2 regions of the Actinosynnema sp. NPDC059797 genome follow, and region 2 is predicted to be linked to the other one. Evidence: riboswitches for the same ligand, from Rfam matches in the RefSeq annotation. Region 2 holds a riboswitch; the other holds the start of a gene.

Region 1 (8,173 bases), on a different contig from region 2:
CCGCGCAGAAGCAGGTGGACCGGGAGTTCTGGACCAAGGCGGGCGAGGTGGGCCTGCTGTGCCTGTCGATCCCGGAGGAGTACGGCGGCGGTGGCGGCACCTTCGCGCACGAGGCGGTGCTGCTGGAGGAGCAGGCGCGGGCCGGCGACAGCTCGTGGGGCAACAGCGTGCACAGCGGCATCGTCGCCCACTACGTCCTCGCCTACGGCACCGAGGAGCAGAAGCACCGCTGGCTGCCCAAGCTCGCCTCCGGCGAGTACGTGGGCGCGATCGCCATGTCCGAGCCCGGCGGCGGGTCCGACCTCCAGAACGTCAGGACGCGGGCGCTGCGGCGCGGCGACGAGTACGTGCTCACCGGCTCCAAGACCTTCATCACCAACGGCGCGCAGGCCGACCTGGTGGTCGTGGTCGCCAAGACCGACCCCGCGCAGGGCGCCACGGGCATCTCGCTGCTGGTCGTGGAGACCGCGGACGCGCCCGGCTTCCGCCGCGGCCGCGTGCTGGACAAGGTCGGCATGAAGGGGCAGGACACCGCCGAGCTGTTCTTCGACGACGTCCGGGTGCCCGCCGCGAACCTGCTGGGCACCGGCGAGGGCCAGGGGTTCATCCAGCTCATGCAGCAGCTACCGCAGGAGCGGCTGATCATCGCGGTGGCGTCCGTCGCGGGCATCGAGGCGGCGGTCGACCTGACCCTGTCCTACGTCAAGGAGCGGACGGCGTTCGGGCGGGAGCTGATCAAGTTCCAGAACACCCGGTTCACGCTGGCCGAGTGCGCCACCGAGGCGCGCGTGACCAGGGCGTTCGTCGACGAGTGCGTCACCGAGCACCTGGCCGGGCGGCTGGACGTGCCCACGGCGGCGATGGCCAAGTGGTGGGCGACCGAGCGCCTGTGCCGGGTGGTCGACGAGTGCGTCCAGCTCTTCGGCGGCTACGGCTACATGACGGAGTACCCCATCGCGCGCGCGTGGGCGGACGCGCGCGTGCAGAAGATCTACGGGGGCACGAACGAGATCATGAAGGAAATCATCGCGAGGTCCCTCTAGATGGCCGGGCCGCTGGAGGGGCTGGAGGTCGTCGAGCTGGCCGGGCTGGCGCCCGCGCCGTTCGGCTGCATGGTGCTCGCGGACCTGGGCGCGTCCGTGACCAGGGTCGACCGCGTCGGCGGCGGCGCGGCGGTGCCCGGCGACGTGCTCGGGCGCGGGCGCCGGTCGATCGGCGTGGACATCCGCCGCCCGGAGGGCGTCGAACTGGTGCTCCGGCTGGTCGCGCGGTCGGACGTGCTGGTCGAGGGCTTCCGGCCGGGGGTGACCGAGCGGCTGGGGATCGGGCCCGCGCAGTGCCTGGCCCGCAACCCGCGCCTGGTCTACGGGCGGATGACCGGGTGGGGGCAGACCGGTCCGCTGGCCGACCGGGCGGGGCACGACATCAACTACATCGCGGTGGCCGGCGCGCTGGAGCCGATCGGCCGGGCGGGCGCGCCGCCGACCGTGCCGCTGAACGTCGTCGGCGACTTCGGCGGCGGCGGGCTGCTGCTGGCGCTCGGGCTGCTGGCCGCGCTGTACGAGCGGGAGCGGTCCGGGCGGGGGCAGGTCGTGGACGCGGCGATGGTCGACGGCGCGGCGCTGCTGACCACGTTCCTGCACGGCATGTCGGCGGCGGGGGCGTGGCCGGGCGGCCGGGGCGAGAACCTGCTGGACGGCGGCGCGCCGTTCTACGACGTGTACGAGGCGGCGGACGGCAAGTACGTCAGCGTCGGCGCGCTGGAGGAGAAGTTCTACGCGGAGCTGCTGACCGTGCTCGGGCTGGCCGGGGAGGACGTGCCGAGCAGGCACGACCCGGCGAACTGGCCCGAGCTGAGGGCCCGGATCGCGGCGGCGGTGGCCACGCGGACGCGGGACGAGTGGGCGGCGCTGGCGGAGGGCACCGACGCGTGCCTGGCGCCGGTGCTGGCGCCCGGCGAGGCGCCGGGGCACGGGCACAACGCGGAGCGCGGCGCGTTCGTCGAGGTGGGCGGGGTGGCGCAGCCCGCGCCCGCGCCGCGGTTCGACCGGACGCCGGCGGACGTGCCCGCGCCGCCGCCCGCGGTGGGCGAGCACACGGCTGAGGTGCTGGCGGAGCTGGGGCTGGGGGAGGACGAGGTGGCCGAGCTGCGGCGGGCCGGCGTGGTGGGCTGAGCGCCGTGTGGGCTGAGCGCCGTTCGACCCCCCGGGCCGGGCGTTCGACCGGTCGGGGTTCGGGCGTTCGACTCCTCGCCACCGTCCGTTCGACGCGGCGGGGTCGTTCATTCGACCGGGCGGTTCAGGAGTTCACCCCGCAGGGTGGTTCCGGCCGGTGAGTTCCGGTCGGCGAGTTCCCGGTGGCGCGTTCCGGTCGGTCCGGGTGTTCCGGGTCGTCCGGTGAACGTGAATGGGCGCGAAAAATCACCTGAAGAGGTGGTGAAAAATATCGGCGGCCGACATCGGGCTTTGTCACGCTAGGTGCGCGACCCGCCGCAAACAGGTGATGAGCAGTACGGACGTGATGGTGTCGCTCAACTCCGGGGTTCGTGCCATGGGGGGTGGGCGAGTGCCCGTACCTAGGTGATCGGCGGGACCGCAGGTCCCCTTGATAGTCCGTTCGGGTGACAACAGGCGGGGGTGGTGCACGCCTGCGTGGTCGTCCAGGCCGCCGCCCGGGGGATGACGGCGGGTTCCGCGTTCGTCATCCGGGTGAATGGGGGACCATGTCGGGTGACGCGGCGGGCACGGCGCCCGCCTGCCCCTGCCCCGTGAACGGACGGAGACCGATCAGTGAACGTCAAGAAGGTGGTGACGCTGGCGGCGGTCGCGCTGGTGCTGTTCCTCCTGATCACCCAGCCGAACGAGTCGGCCGAAGCGGTGCACACGGCCCTGGGGTGGCTGGAGCAGGCCGCGCAGTCGATCATCACCTTCGTCCGCAGCCTCTTCGCGTAGCCGCCGGGCCCCCTGCGCGCGGGGTCCGGCGGACTCCGCTCAATGCGGTCACGATCCGTGACAACGGGCCTCCATCGTTGGACCGTACGGGTGGAATGAGGGCTATAACGCGCTGGTAACAGGGTTTTTGACAAACCGGGGTCTAGCGGTTGTCGGTACCCGCTAATACGGTGCGCTGCATTGGCTGATCTTCGACCGACGAGGAGGCAGAATGGTCGAGGACTCCGGAGTCGACGAGCTGCTGAGGCAGTGGGCGGCCGAGCGCTCGGACGACGCCGAGCTGCAGGAGGTGAACCGGATCAAGGACGCGTGGCTCGCGGAAGCCCCGCCGTCCCCCGGTATCCCCGTGCAGCGGGCGACTGGTGGTCACCGCGGTCTGGTGCGGGTCGAGTCCGCTGACCCCGCCTACGTGGCGGCGATGCGGAAGCGGGCGCCCGAGGTGCCCGAGGGCCTGCTCGCGGCCGCCGCCAGCTACTGGCAGCTGGTGGGCGACCTGTCCGAGGCGGAGCAGTGGTGGGACGCGGGCATCAGCCCGCTGGACCAGCGCGCTCTGGACTACCGGGCGGCCGGGCTCACGCCCGCCGACCTCGGTCGTCGGCTCGGGCCGATGACGGTGCTCCAGCACCTGCGTCGGGGCAGTGCGGCGGCCTGGTGCGTGGCCAGGTTGCAGAGGCAACGCCGGGACGGCGTGGCCTAGTCCGGAAACGAGAGGGGCGGGCTCCTGTGGTCGGGAGCCCATGCCCGAGGGGTGGGCTCCTGCGGAGGAGCCCTCGCCCGAGGGGGTGCCGGGGACGCCACCGCGACCTGCTCCGAGCGGGAAGACCCCGAACCCGGCAAACCCGACCGTTCGACCTGCTCGGCGCGCGAAGTACCCTGGAGCCGTGCCGGGCCTCATCACCCCCAAGCGGACCGCCATCGCGCTGGTCTGCGTGCTCTCCCTGATCGTGTGCTGCGGCCTCGCCTACTGGCAGTGGGCGCGGTTCTCCCAGGCCGGCGGCACGTTCCAGAACCTCGGCTACGTCTTCCAGTGGCCCCTGTTCGGCCTCTTCCCCGCCTTCATGGTGTGGCGCATCCGCAAGCTGGACGCCCAGCGCAAGGCCGAGGCCGCCGCCGGCCCGCCCGAGGAGCCGGTGGTCGAGCCGGTCGGGCGGGTGGTTACGGTTGAGCCCGTCAGGAGAGCGCACGACGACGAGGACGACGAGCTGGCGGCCTACAACCGCATGCTCGCCGAGTTGCACGCGCGGGACCAGCGGTGAGGCGAAGGTAGGGCGATGGACGGCGCGTTGACCAGGTTCCGGTTCATGGCTTACGTGGTCGGTGTCGGCCTGCTGCTGCTCGTGGCCGCCATGTTCGCCAAGTACGTGGGCGACAACGAGACCATGATGCGGATCGTCGGCCCCGTGCACGGCTTCCTCTACGCGGTCTACCTGGTGCTGACCGTCGACCTGGCGCTCAAGGCCCGCTGGTCGATCAAGGGCACGGCCCTGGTGCTGATCGCCGGCACGATCCCGTTCGTGTCGTTCTACGCCGAGCGCAAGGTCGTGGCGAACCTCCGGACCGGCAAGGCCCTGTGACCAGGGTTGACCGGGCCGCCCGGCCCGCCTAGCGTCTGGCGGTACCAACTGAACACGGCCGTCGACGTCGCGCGGGAGAGTCCCCAGGCGAGCTGGGGCGCCGAAGGAGCAACCCCTCCCCGGAATCTCTCAGGCACAGCTACCGCCGACGAAGGCAACTCTGGAAAGCAGGCGCCCGGCGCGCCTCGCCCACGGTGCAAGCCGCTCACCAGCGGTGAAGCTCTCAGGCTCATGACAGAGGGGGAGGCTCACTCAGACGAGGAGTCTCCGATGGACCGTGTCATCCTTCACACGTGCCCGCCGACCCGACCGGTCGGCGCTACCGGCATGTCCGCACCCCGGGAGGACCGCGCCTGATGGAAAGCCGCCGCACGCCCCTGCACGCCGAGCACGAGGCCCTGGGCGCCATGTTCACCGACTTCGCGGGCTGGCGGATGCCGCTGCGCTACGACAGCGAGCTGGCCGAGCACCGCGCGGTGCGCACGTCGGCGGGCCTGTTCGACCTGACCCACATGGGTGAGATCGTGCTCACCGGGCCGGAGGCGGGCGCCGCCCTGGACCACGCCCTGGTCGGGCACGCCTCCGCGATCGGCGTCGGCCGCGCCCGCTACACCATGATCTGCGAGGCCGACGGCGGCGTGGTCGACGACCTGATCGTCTACCGGCTGGGCGACCAGGAGTACCTGGTCGTGGCGAACGCCTCCAACGCGGCCGTCGTGCACGAGGCGCTGGTGGAGCGGGCCGCGGGCTTCGACACCGCCGTCGAGGACCGCTCGACCGACTACGCGCTGCTGGCCGTGCAGGGCCCGAACTCCACGGCGATCCTCGCCGGCCTCACCCCGACCGACCTGTCGGCGGTCAAGTACTACGCCTCCTACCCGACCGAGGTGGCCGGCAAGCCCGTGCTGCTGGCCCGCACCGGCTACACCGGCGAGGACGGCTTCGAGCTGTTCACCGCGCCGGCCGACGCCGCCCACGTGTGGCGGGCGCTGCTGGAGGCGGGCGCGCCGCACGACCTGAAGCCCGCCGGCCTCGGCTGCCGCGACACGCTGCGGCTGGAGGCGGGCATGCCGCTGTACGGCAACGAGCTGGGCCGCGACCGCACGCCGTTCCACGCGAACCTGGGCCGGGTGGTCAAGCTCGACAAGCCGGGCGACTTCGTCGGCCGCGACGCGCTGGCCGCCGTCGCCGAGCGGGGCGTGGACACCGCCCTGGTCGGCCTCAAGACCACCTCGCGCCGCGCGCCGCGGCACGGGTACCCGGTGCTGGACGCGGCGGGCGACCCGATCGGCGAGGTCACCAGCGGCGCCCTGTCGCCGACGCTGGGCTACTCGGTGGCCATGGCCTACGTGGCCGTCGACCACACCCGGCCGGGCACGCCGCTGTTCGTCGACGTCCGGGGCAAGCGCGAGCCGGTGGAAGTCGTCGCCCTGCCGTTCTACAAGCGAACCAGCTGACCCCAGGAGAGATCCCCATGTCCGAGCACTTCAACACCTCCCTCGCGGAGTTCGACCCGGAGGTCGCGGACGCGGTCGCCGCCGAGCTGCACCGGCAGCAGAGCACGCTGGAGATGATCGCCTCCGAGAACTTCACGCCGGTGTCGGTGCTCCAGGCGCAGGGTTCGGTGCTGACCAACAAGTACGCCGAGGGCTACCCGGGCCGCCGGTACTACGGCGGCTGCGAGAACGTCGACGTGATCGAGCGGCTGGCCATCGAGCGGGTCAAGGCGCTGTTCGGCGCGGGCTTCGCCAACGTGCAGCCGCACTCGGGCGCGCAGGCCAACGCGTGCGCGATGTTCGCCCTGCTCCAGCCCGGCGACACGATCCTGGGCCTCGACCTGGCCCACGGCGGCCACCTCACGCACGGCATGAGGATCAACTTCTCCGGCAAGCTCTACAACGTGGTGCCCTACCACGTGTCGGACGCCGACGGCCGCGTCGACATGGCGGAGGTCGAGCGGCTGGCGCAGGAGCACCGGCCCAAGCTGATCGTGGCCGGCTGGTCGGCCTACCCGCGCCAGTTGGACTTCGCCGAGTTCCGCCGCATCGCGGACTCGGTCGAGGCCTACCTGATGGTGGACATGGCGCACTTCGCCGGCCTGGTCGCGGCGGGCCTGCACCCCAGCCCCGTGCCGCACGCGCACGTGGTGACCACCACCACGCACAAGACGCTGGGCGGCCCCCGCGGCGGCGTGATCCTGACCAACGAGGCCGACCTCGCCAAGAAGATCAACTCGGCCGTGTTCCCCGGCCAGCAGGGCGGCCCGCTGGAGCACGTGATCGCGGGCAAGGCGGTGGCGTTCAAGCACGCCGCGTCACCGGAGTTCGCCGACCGCCAGCGCCGCACGGTCGAGGGCGCGAAGATCCTCGCCGACCGCCTGGCGCAGCCCGACGCGGCCGCCGCCGGCGTGAAGGTCCTCACCGGCGGCACGGACGTGCACCTGGTGCTGGTCGACCTGGTGGCGTCCGAACTGGACGGCAAGCAGGCCGAGGACCGGCTGCACGAGGTCGGCATCACGGTCAACCGCAACGCGGTGCCGAACGACCCCCGCCCCCCGATGGTCACCTCCGGCCTGCGCATCGGCACGCCCGCCCTGGCCACGCGCGGCTTCGGCGCGGCGGACTTCACCGAAGTGGCCGACGTCATCGCGGCCGCCCTCCAGCCGTCGCCGGACCTGGCGGAGCTGCGGGCGCGCGTGGACGTGCTGGCGGCCAAGCACCCGCTGTACCCGAACCTGTGAAGCACGGCACGAAATAGTTCGAGTTTCCTCGAGGTTGTCCCGCGTGCACCCGCCTGCGGGACAACCGAAGGGAACACCATGACCGCGGCACTCGCCCCCGAGGCCCAGGACCTGCTCTTCCGCGAGGCGCGCACCGCCAACGCGTTCACCGCCGAACCGGTGACGGACGACCACCTGTGCACCGTGTACGACCTGGTGAAGTGGGCCCCGACGGCGATGAACAGCCAACCGCTGCGCGTGCTGTTCCTCCGCTCGGAAGAGGCGAAGGAACGCCTGGCCCCCCCACATGGCGGAAGGCAACCGCCCCAAAACCCGCTCGGCCCCCGTGGTCGCGGTCCTGGCCGCCGACACCGACTTCCACGAGCGCCTGTCAGTGACCTTCCCGCACGCGAAGGGCGCGAAGGACGCGTTCGCCGACGACACCCGCCGCACCGAGGTGGCCAAGACCAACGCCACGCTCCAGGCCGGCTACTTCATCGTGGGCGTGCGCGCGGCGGGCCTGGCAGCGGGCCCGATGACGGGCTTCGACGCCGAGGGCGTGCGCCAGGAGTTCTTCGCCGGAACCAACCAGGTACCCCTGGTGGTGGTGAACATCGGCCACCCGGACGAAGCAGGCTTCCGCCCCCGCAACCCGCGCCTGGCGTACGACGAAGCAGTGACCGTCCTCTGACCCAAGCGCGACCGCACAACACACCGGTCCTGAACGCATGACACGCGCGCTCTGAACGCATGACACGCGCGCCCTGAACGCATGACACGCGCGCCGAACATCAAACTCACCCGCCCTCAACGTACGACTCGCGCGCTCTGAACGTACGACTCACGCGTCCTGAACGTACGACTCACCGTGCCTGAACGTACGACTCGCGATGTCTGAGTGGACGACACGCGGTGTTTGAGTGGAGGAC
Region 2 (8,158 bases):
GTGTGCGGTGGATGACGGACGGTGAACGGTTTCATCGCGGTCGTACCGGCTACACCCCGGCGGAAGACGTCGCGCAACTTGCCGCGTCGAGCAACCGGTGGCCGAAATCCGGCGGAAATCGAGTGGGACCCCGGTGCGGGCGGAGGAGAATTCACCGTGTCGGGGATAACACCGCCGGACGTGCGGACGACACCCCTGGTGGAGGGGATTCTCAAGATGAACACCACGACGGAAGCCGAGTCGGAACCCGCGGAGCACGGGGCGGCGCGCGCCGGCAGCGGCGGCGCGGGAACGCTGCCCACCGACCCGTGCAGCGTGGTCTGGAGCAAGGGCCACGCCTACGTGCTCGAAGGTTTCCACGGCCGCTGGGTCGGCGTCGACGACCGCGGCCGCCCGCAGGCGCTCAGCGGTGACGAGCTGCGGCGACGGGGGTGGACCCGCACCCGGGTGAACTGACCCCGGGCGGCGGCCGGCCGTCCGACCGGCCGGACCGGGGAACCGGCCGGTCCCGCCGCGGTTGCCCGTTCGGGCGGTGGCGCGGCTCCGCGGGTGACCCGCGATTAGAGTCCCCGCCTGTGTCGCACGATCACGTCGAGCCCGCGGACCGGCTGCTGACCATCCCGAACGCGCTCAGCGTGCTCCGGCTGCTCGGCGTGCCCCTGTTCCTGTACCTCCTGCTCGGCCCGCACGCCGACGGGTGGGCGGTGGTCGTCCTCGTCGCCGCCGGGCTGTCGGACTGGCTGGACGGCAAGCTCGCCCGCTGGCTGGACCAGACGAGCAAGCTCGGCGTCCTCCTCGACCCCGCCGCCGACCGCCTCTACATCCTGGCCACGCTGGTGGCGTTCGTCGTGCGCGAGATCATCCCCTGGTGGGTGGTCGTGGTCCTGGTCGGCCGGGAGCTGGTGGTCGGCGCCTGCCTGCCCGTGCTCCGGGCCCGCGGCTACGGCCCGTTCGAGGTCAACTACCTGGGCAAGGCCGCCACCTTCAACCTGCTCTACGCGTTCCCCATGCTCCTGCTCGCGCAGGGGGCCTCGACGGCCGCCCAGCTCCTCCGGCCGGTCGCCTACGCGTTCATGATCTGGGGTGGGGCCCTGTACCTGTGGTCGGGCGCCCTGTACGTCTACCAGTTCACCCTCGCGCTGCGCCGACGGCCGGGGGTCGCGCCGGCCTGAACGGGACGTGGGAAGATCCGGCACCGAAGATCCACCGTCATGAAGGAGCGCACCGCGGTGATTCCCGAGGAGCTCAAGTACACCGAGGAACATGAGTGGGTGCTGCGCACAGGCGACGACACCGTGCGCGTGGGCATCACCGACTACGCCCAAGAGCAGCTCGGTGACGTCGTGTTCGTCCAGCTCCCGGAGCTCGGCGAGCAGGTCGGCGCCGGCCAGACGCTGGGTGAGGTCGAGTCCACCAAGAGCGTGTCGGACATCTACGCGCCGCTGGCCGGCGAGGTCGTCGCGCGCAACGACTCCCTGGACCAGCAGCCGGACCTGGTGAACTCCGACCCGTACGGTGAGGGGTGGATGGTGGAACTCCGGCTCGACGACCCGGCCGCGGTGGACGACCTGCTCGACGCCGCCGCGTACCAGGAGCTGGCGGCGCAGGGGTGACGTCGATCTTCCGGCGGCTCTTCGGTCGGTGGGGGAGCCGCTCCTCAGACAAGGGTTCGGGCACGATAGGTTCTAACGAACTCGACGGTTCCAGCAGCAGGAGGAGAGCTCAGGTGAGCACGAACGACGGGCCCGGCGTCCCGCCCGAGCAGTCCCCGGAGCGGACCTCCGTTTTCCGGGCCGACTTCCTCGCCGAGGTCGAGGGCGCCGAGGCGCCCGCCCAGGAGCCGGCGGTCGCCGGCGTCGACGCGCTGCCCGCCGGGTCGGCCCTGCTCGTGGTCAAGCGCGGTCCCAACGCGGGATCGAGGTTCCTGCTGGACCGCGACACGACCAGCGCCGGCCGGCACCCCGACAGCGACATCTTCCTCGACGACGTGACGGTCTCGCGCCGGCACGCCGAGTTCCGCCGCGAGGGCGGCGAGTTCGTGGTGATCGACGTGGGCAGCCTCAACGGCACCTACGTCAACCGCGAGCCCGTCGACCAGGCCGTGCTGGCCAACGGCGACGAGGTGCAGATCGGGAAGTTCCGCCTGGTGTTCCTGACCGGTCCGGGCGCCGGGGGCCAGGGGGCCTGACGGTGGGGCTCCGGTGACGGCGGCCGGTCGGCCACGCGGGGGGTTGAGCATCGGGGCGGTGCTGTCCCAGCTCCGGCCCGACTTCCCCGACGTCACCATCTCCAAGATCCGGTTCCTGGAGTCGGAGGGGTTGGTCCGCCCGGCGCGCACGGCGTCGGGCTACCGGCAGTTCGCCCCGGCGGACGTCGACCGGCTGCGGTACGTGCTGACCGCGCAGCGCGACAGGTACCTGCCGCTGAAGGTCATCAAGGAGCACCTGGACGCGGTCGACCAGGGCGTGCGCGCCGTGGACCTCACCCCGTCCCCGGGGCACCGGATCACCCGCGACGACCTGCTCGCGCGCGCGGGCATCGAGTCGGCCGAACTGGCCGACCTGGAGCAGCACGGACTGGTCACCGCGGGTCCCGGCGGGTTCTACGACCACGAGGCGGTGCAGATCGCCGCGACGGTGCGGGCCATGGCCGAGCACGGCCTCCAGGCCAGGCACCTGCGCCCGTTCCGGGCCGCGGCGGACCGCGAGGTCGCCCTGGTGGAGCAGGCCGCGGCGGCGGCGAACCGGGCGCGGGCCGACGAGGTCGTCCGCGAGCTGGCGGCACTCTCGGTAACCCTGCACACACTGCTGGTCAAGGTCGGCCTGCGCGACGGCGCGGGCAGGCGCGTTTCGCCTAGGTGAACAAGTGTCCGCATCGTGATCCCGGACCGGACGGGCGGTTGCGCACAAGGCCCGCTTGGCGGGTAGCGTCGAAAGGGTACGTGGGGGATCCTCGTTCATACAGCGGGGACGCCAGGATTTCAGCGCGCTGAGGGAGGCGAGACCCGATGAGCGAGATGCGCGTCGTGGGTGTGCGGGTGGAACTGCCCGCCAACCAGCCGATCCTGTTGCTGCGTGAAACCGAGGGCGAGCGGTACCTGCCGATCTGGATCGGATCCGTCGAGGCCACCGCGATCGCGTTGGAGCAGCAGGGCGTGCGGCCCGCGCGACCGCTGACCCACGACCTGCTCAAGGACGTCATCGGCGCCCTCGGCCGGCAGCTCGAACAGGTGCGGATCACCGACCTGCAAGAGGGCACGTACTTCGCGGAGCTGGTGTTCGACGGCGACGTGCGGGTGTCCGCGCGGCCCAGCGACTCGGTGGCGCTCGCGCTGCGGATCGGGGTGCCGATCCACGCGGAGGAGTCGGTGCTGGCCGAGGCCGGGCTGATCATCCCGGACGAGCAGGAGGACGAGGTCGAGAAGTTCCGCGAGTTCCTCGACTCCGTGTCGCCGGAGGACTTCCGGGGCGCCGACACCTGAGCCACCGGACCTGAGCCACCGGGCTCTTCCGACCCGCGCTTGAACAGGGGTCCCCGCCCAGGGGACCCCTGGAGCGTTTCGCCGCCCGGTCGAAGCCGCACCGCCGCACCGGCCACCGACGCGCCTCCGCCCGCCACCGGCGCGCCTCCACCGACGGCCAGCGCGCCTCCACCGACGGCCGGCACGTCTCCACCGATGCCGGTTGCCGCGCCTCACCTCACCTGCGTGGCCGCGGGCGGTGCGCGGGGTGGGGCGCGATCCGCGGACAACCTCGGCGGGCGGGCTGCCGGGGCGTGCCGAAACCCCCACCCCACCGGTCGGGCGAACCTCGGGAACGGACCCCGCGCGACCCGTCGGCGACCCCCGGTCCAGCCCCCGCCAAACCCCGGTCGCCGGGCCTCCACCCGCGACGGGCGGGTACCACCTGCGAGAGGCCCGACCACTGGTCCGAACCCCTCGCAGGTGTGTGCGGTGCGTTGTGGATCAACCCCGCGTGCCACCCCCCGGTGTCACACTTCTGGATTACACAACGTCAGCAATCCTCTGCTAAACGATCACTAAACGTCACCCGAATGGCTTACAACCGTCGGCTCTCTCAACCTCTACCTCAGGTTGAGGTCAGACACGTCCCGCGCGTCGCGTTGACCTGCCCCCTAGGCGGTCTTACCGTCGAGCTCAGGTGAATTGCCACGGTGTGATTCGGGCACCGCGGCGGCTTCACGTTGGTCGCCGGTCGTCGTGGCCGGACCGAGGGGAGGCAGGCGTGGTCGAGGAAGCGCCCATCATCCGGGCCGGTTCCGGCTCCGGCGAACAGGGCGAGCTGTTCCCGGACTCCTCGCTGCCGGACGAACTCGTGGGGTACCGCGGCCCCGCCGCGTGCCAGATCGCGGGCATCACCTACCGCCAGCTCGACTACTGGGCCCGCACCGACCTGGTCAGCCCGACGATAAGGAGCGCGCACGGCTCCGGCAGCCAGCGGCTGTACTCGTTCAAGGACATCCTCGTCCTGAAGGTCGTCAAGCGGCTCCTGGACACCGGCGTCTCGCTCCAGAACATCCGGGTCGCGGTCGACCACCTCCGCCGCCGGGGCGTGCAGGACCTGGCCCGCATCACGCTGTTCAGCGACGGCACCACGGTCTACGAGTGCACCTCGCCCGAGGAGGTCGTCGACCTGCTCCAGGGCGGCCAGGGCGTGTTCGGCATCGCGGTCAGCGGCGCCATGCGGGAGATCAGCGGCACCATCCACGAGTTCCCCGCCGAGCGCGCGGACGGCGCCGAGATCGTCCCGGCCCCGAACGACGAGCTGTCACGCCGCCGCCGCACCCGCGCCACCGGCTGAGCGAACGGCGGGGAGCGACACCGCGGGGGAGCGGACGACCGGAGCACCGACCACGGCGCGAGAACGGCGCGGACACGACATGTTGCAGCCGGGTACCTCGGGTGTGCCCACCGGGAAACCCGGTCAAACCCGGTTGTCCAGCCATTGAGATCCACGTCGCGCCGACGGGACCCGCGCGACCGCCGCCGGGTACGATTCGCGCGTAGTCGCTTTATCCCGCGCGGGAGAGTCCGAGCCCGCTCGGCGCCGAAGGAGCAAATCCTCCCCGGAACCTCTCAGGCGCAAGGACCGCGCGGGTGAGACGCCTCTGGAAAGCGGGTCGGGCAAGAAGACCCCGCCGACGGTGCAAGCCCGGCCACCACCGGGTGAAGCTCTCAGGCGCCCGACGACGGGCAGGAGACAGAGGGGGAGGGCAACGGCAGCAGTGTGCCCGTAGCCCCGGAGGCGACACATGACGCAGGACCGCATCCCCCTCGCCGCTCTCGAGCACGGCACCCCCTTCGCCGACCGGCACGTGGGCCCCCGGCCCGCCGAGCTGGCGCGCATCCTCGACGTGATCGGCGTCGGCTCCCTGGAGGAGCTGGCCCAGCACGCGGTGCCCGAGTCGATCCGCGAGCGCGACCTGGTGCTGGACCTGCCCTCGCCCGCCACCGAGACCGAGGCCCTGGCCGAGCTGCGCGCCCTGGCGGCCCGCAACCGCCCGATGACCCAGATGATCGGCCTCGGCTACTACGGCACCACCACGCCGCCGGTGATCCGCCGCAACGTGCTGGAGAACCCCGCCTGGTACACCGCGTACACGCCCTACCAGCCGGAGATCTCCCAGGGCCGGCTGGAGGCCCTGCTGAACTTCCAGACCGTCGTCGGCGACCTCACCGGCCTGCCGCTGGCCAACGCCTCCATGCTGGACGAGTCCACGGCCGCCGCCGAGGCGATGACGCTGGTCCGCCGCGCCGGCCGGGCCAAGTCGAACAAGTTCGTGGTCGACGCCGACACGCTGCCGCAGACCCTCGCCGTCATCGAGACCCGCGCCGAGCCGCTGGGCATCGAGGTCGTCACCGCCGACCTGTCGCAGGGCCTGGAGGGCCTCGGCCTGGGCGGCGACTTCTTCGGCGTGCTGCTGTCCTACCCCGGCGCGTCCGGCGTGGTCCGCGACCACGCGTCGGTCATCGAGGAGGTCCACCGGGCCGGCGCGCAGGCCGTCGTGGCCGCCGACCTGCTGGCGCTGGCGCTGCTGCGCCCGCCCGGCGAGATCGGCGCGGACGTCGTGGTCGGCACCACCCAGCGCTTCGGCGTGCCGATGAGCTTCGGCGGGCCCCACGCCGGCTACATGGCCGTCCGCCAGGGCCTGGAGCGGCAGCTCCCGGGCCGCCTGGTCGGCGTGTCCGTGGACGCCGACGGCAACCCGGCCTACCGGCTGGCGCTCCAGACGCGCGAGCAGCACATCCGCCGCGAGAAGGCCACCAGCAACATCTGCACCGCGCAGGTCCTGCTGGCCGTGATCGCCTCCATGTACGCCGTCTACCACGGCCCGGAGGGCCTGAAGGCCATCGCGACCCGCGCCCACCGCATGGCGACCGTGCTGGCCGCGGGCCTGTGCGAGGCCGGGGTCGAGGTGGTGCACGGCGAGTTCTTCGACACCGTGCGCGCCCGCGTCGAGGGCCGGGCCGCCGAGGTCGTGGCCGCGGCGCGCGAGCTGGGCGTGAACCTGTGGCGGGTGGACGACGACGTCGTGTCCGTCTCCTGCGACGAGACCACCACGCGCGAGCACCTGGACCTGGTGTGGAAGGCGTTCGGCGTCACCGTGGCCGACGTGGACGGCCTGGACGCCGACACCGCCGACGGCATCCCCGCCGACCTGCGCCGCACCTCCGAGTACCTGACCCACCCGGTGTTCCACACCCACCGCTCGGAGACCGCGCTGCTGCGCTACCTGCGGTCCCTGTCGGACAAGGACGTGGCGCTGGACCGCAGCATGATCCCGCTGGGCTCGTGCACGATGAAGCTCAACGCCACGGCCGAGATGGAGCCCATCACCTGGCCGGAGTTCGCCGAGCTGCACCCGTTCGCGCCGGTCGAGGACGCCGCCGGGTACCTGGAGCTGATCGGCGACCTGGAGCGGTGGCTGGCCGAGGTCACCGGCTACGACGCCGTGTCGCTCCAGCCCAACGCGGGCAGCCAGGGCGAGTTCGCGGGCCTGCTGGCCATCCGCGCCTACCACCGCGCCAACGGCGACGCGCACCGCGACGTGTGCCTGATCCCCTCCAGCGCGCACGGCACCAACGCCGCGTCCGCGGTCATGGCGGGCATGCGGGTCGTGGTGGTCAAGTGCGACGACAAGGGCAACGTGGACCTGGGCCACCTGCGCGAGACGGTCGAGGCGCACCGGGACGACCTGGCCGCCATCATGATCACCTACCCGTCGACGCACGGCGTGTACGAGGACACCGTGCGCGAGGTGTGCGGGCTGGTGCACGACGCGGGCGGCCAGGTGTACGTGGACGGCGCGAACCTCAACGCCCTGATCGGCCTGGCGCAGTACGGCAAGTTCGGCTCGGACGTGTCCCACCTGAACCTGCACAAGACGTTCTGCATCCCGCACGGCGGCGGCGGCCCCGGCGTCGGCCCGATCGGCGTGCGGTCGCACCTGGCGCCGTTCCTGCCCAACCACCCGCTCCAGCCGGCCGCCGGCCCCGCCACGGGCGTCGGCCCGATCAGCGGCGCGCCGTGGGGCTCGGCGTCGATCCTGCCGATCTCGTGGGCGTACGTGCGGATGATGGGCGCCGACGGCCTGCGCCGGGCGACCCTGACCGCGGTGGCCGCGGCGAACTACGTGGCGCGGCGGCTGGACGAGCACTTCCCGGTGCTCTACACCGGCGAGGGCGGCTTCGTGGCCCACGAGTGCATCCTCGACCTGCGGCAGATCACCAAGGCGACCGGCGTGACCGTGGACGACGTGGCCAAGCGGCTGGCCGACTACGGCCTGCACGCGCCGACCATGTCGTTCCCGGTGGCGGGGACGCTGATGGTGGAGCCGACCGAGAGCGAGGACCTGGCCGAGATCGACCGGTTCATCGACGCCATGATCGCGATCAGGCGCGAGATCGACCGCGTCGGCTCGGGGGAGTGGCCGGCGGACGACAACCCGCTGCGCAACGCCCCGCACACGGCCGCCTGCGTCACGGCGGAGTGGGACCACCCGTACAGCCGCGAGGTGGCGGTGTTCCCGGCGGGCGTCACCGCCGTCAAGGCGTGGCCGCCGGTGCGGCGCATCGACGGCGCGAAGGGCGACCGCAACCTGGTCTGCTCCTGCCCGCCGATCTCGGCCTACGGCGGCT

Evidence for each region. A riboswitch is a leader RNA that binds a small molecule or an ion and turns the genes downstream of it on or off. The one in region 2 is predicted to bind glycine.
Region 1: another riboswitch for glycine. It lies ahead of gcvT (glycine cleavage system aminomethyltransferase GcvT); the one in region 2 lies ahead of gcvP (aminomethyl-transferring glycine dehydrogenase).

What each region holds. Positions count from the first base shown of each region.
Region 1 covers NZ_JBHWIE010000228.1:3,605-11,777, forward strand. The annotation lists gene ACFV4N_RS31840 (acyl-CoA dehydrogenase family protein) at 1-1,043, shown strand, start outside; gene ACFV4N_RS31845 (CaiB/BaiF CoA transferase family protein) at 1,044-2,174, shown strand; gene ACFV4N_RS31850 (hypothetical protein) at 2,790-2,951, shown strand; gene ACFV4N_RS31855 (helix-turn-helix transcriptional regulator) at 3,163-3,648, shown strand; gene ACFV4N_RS31860 (hypothetical protein) at 3,833-4,207, shown strand; gene ACFV4N_RS31865 (DUF3817 domain-containing protein) at 4,223-4,525, shown strand; glycine riboswitch at 4,588-4,679, shown strand; glycine riboswitch at 4,681-4,770, shown strand; gene gcvT (glycine cleavage system aminomethyltransferase GcvT) at 4,882-5,982, shown strand; gene glyA (serine hydroxymethyltransferase) at 6,000-7,265, shown strand; partial or broken gene ACFV4N_RS31880 (malonic semialdehyde reductase) at 7,344-7,935, shown strand.
Region 2 covers NZ_JBHWIE010000293.1:115-8,272, reverse strand. The annotation lists gene ACFV4N_RS34855 (hypothetical protein) at 217-456, shown strand; gene clsA (cardiolipin synthase ClsA) at 576-1,172, shown strand; gene gcvH (glycine cleavage system protein GcvH) at 1,212-1,613, shown strand; gene garA (glycogen accumulation regulator GarA) at 1,727-2,188, shown strand; gene ftsR (transcriptional regulator FtsR) at 2,202-2,861, shown strand; gene ACFV4N_RS34830 (bifunctional nuclease family protein) at 3,008-3,481, shown strand; gene ACFV4N_RS34825 (MerR family transcriptional regulator) at 4,245-4,820, shown strand; glycine riboswitch at 5,032-5,121, shown strand; gene gcvP (aminomethyl-transferring glycine dehydrogenase) at 5,272-8,158, shown strand, end outside.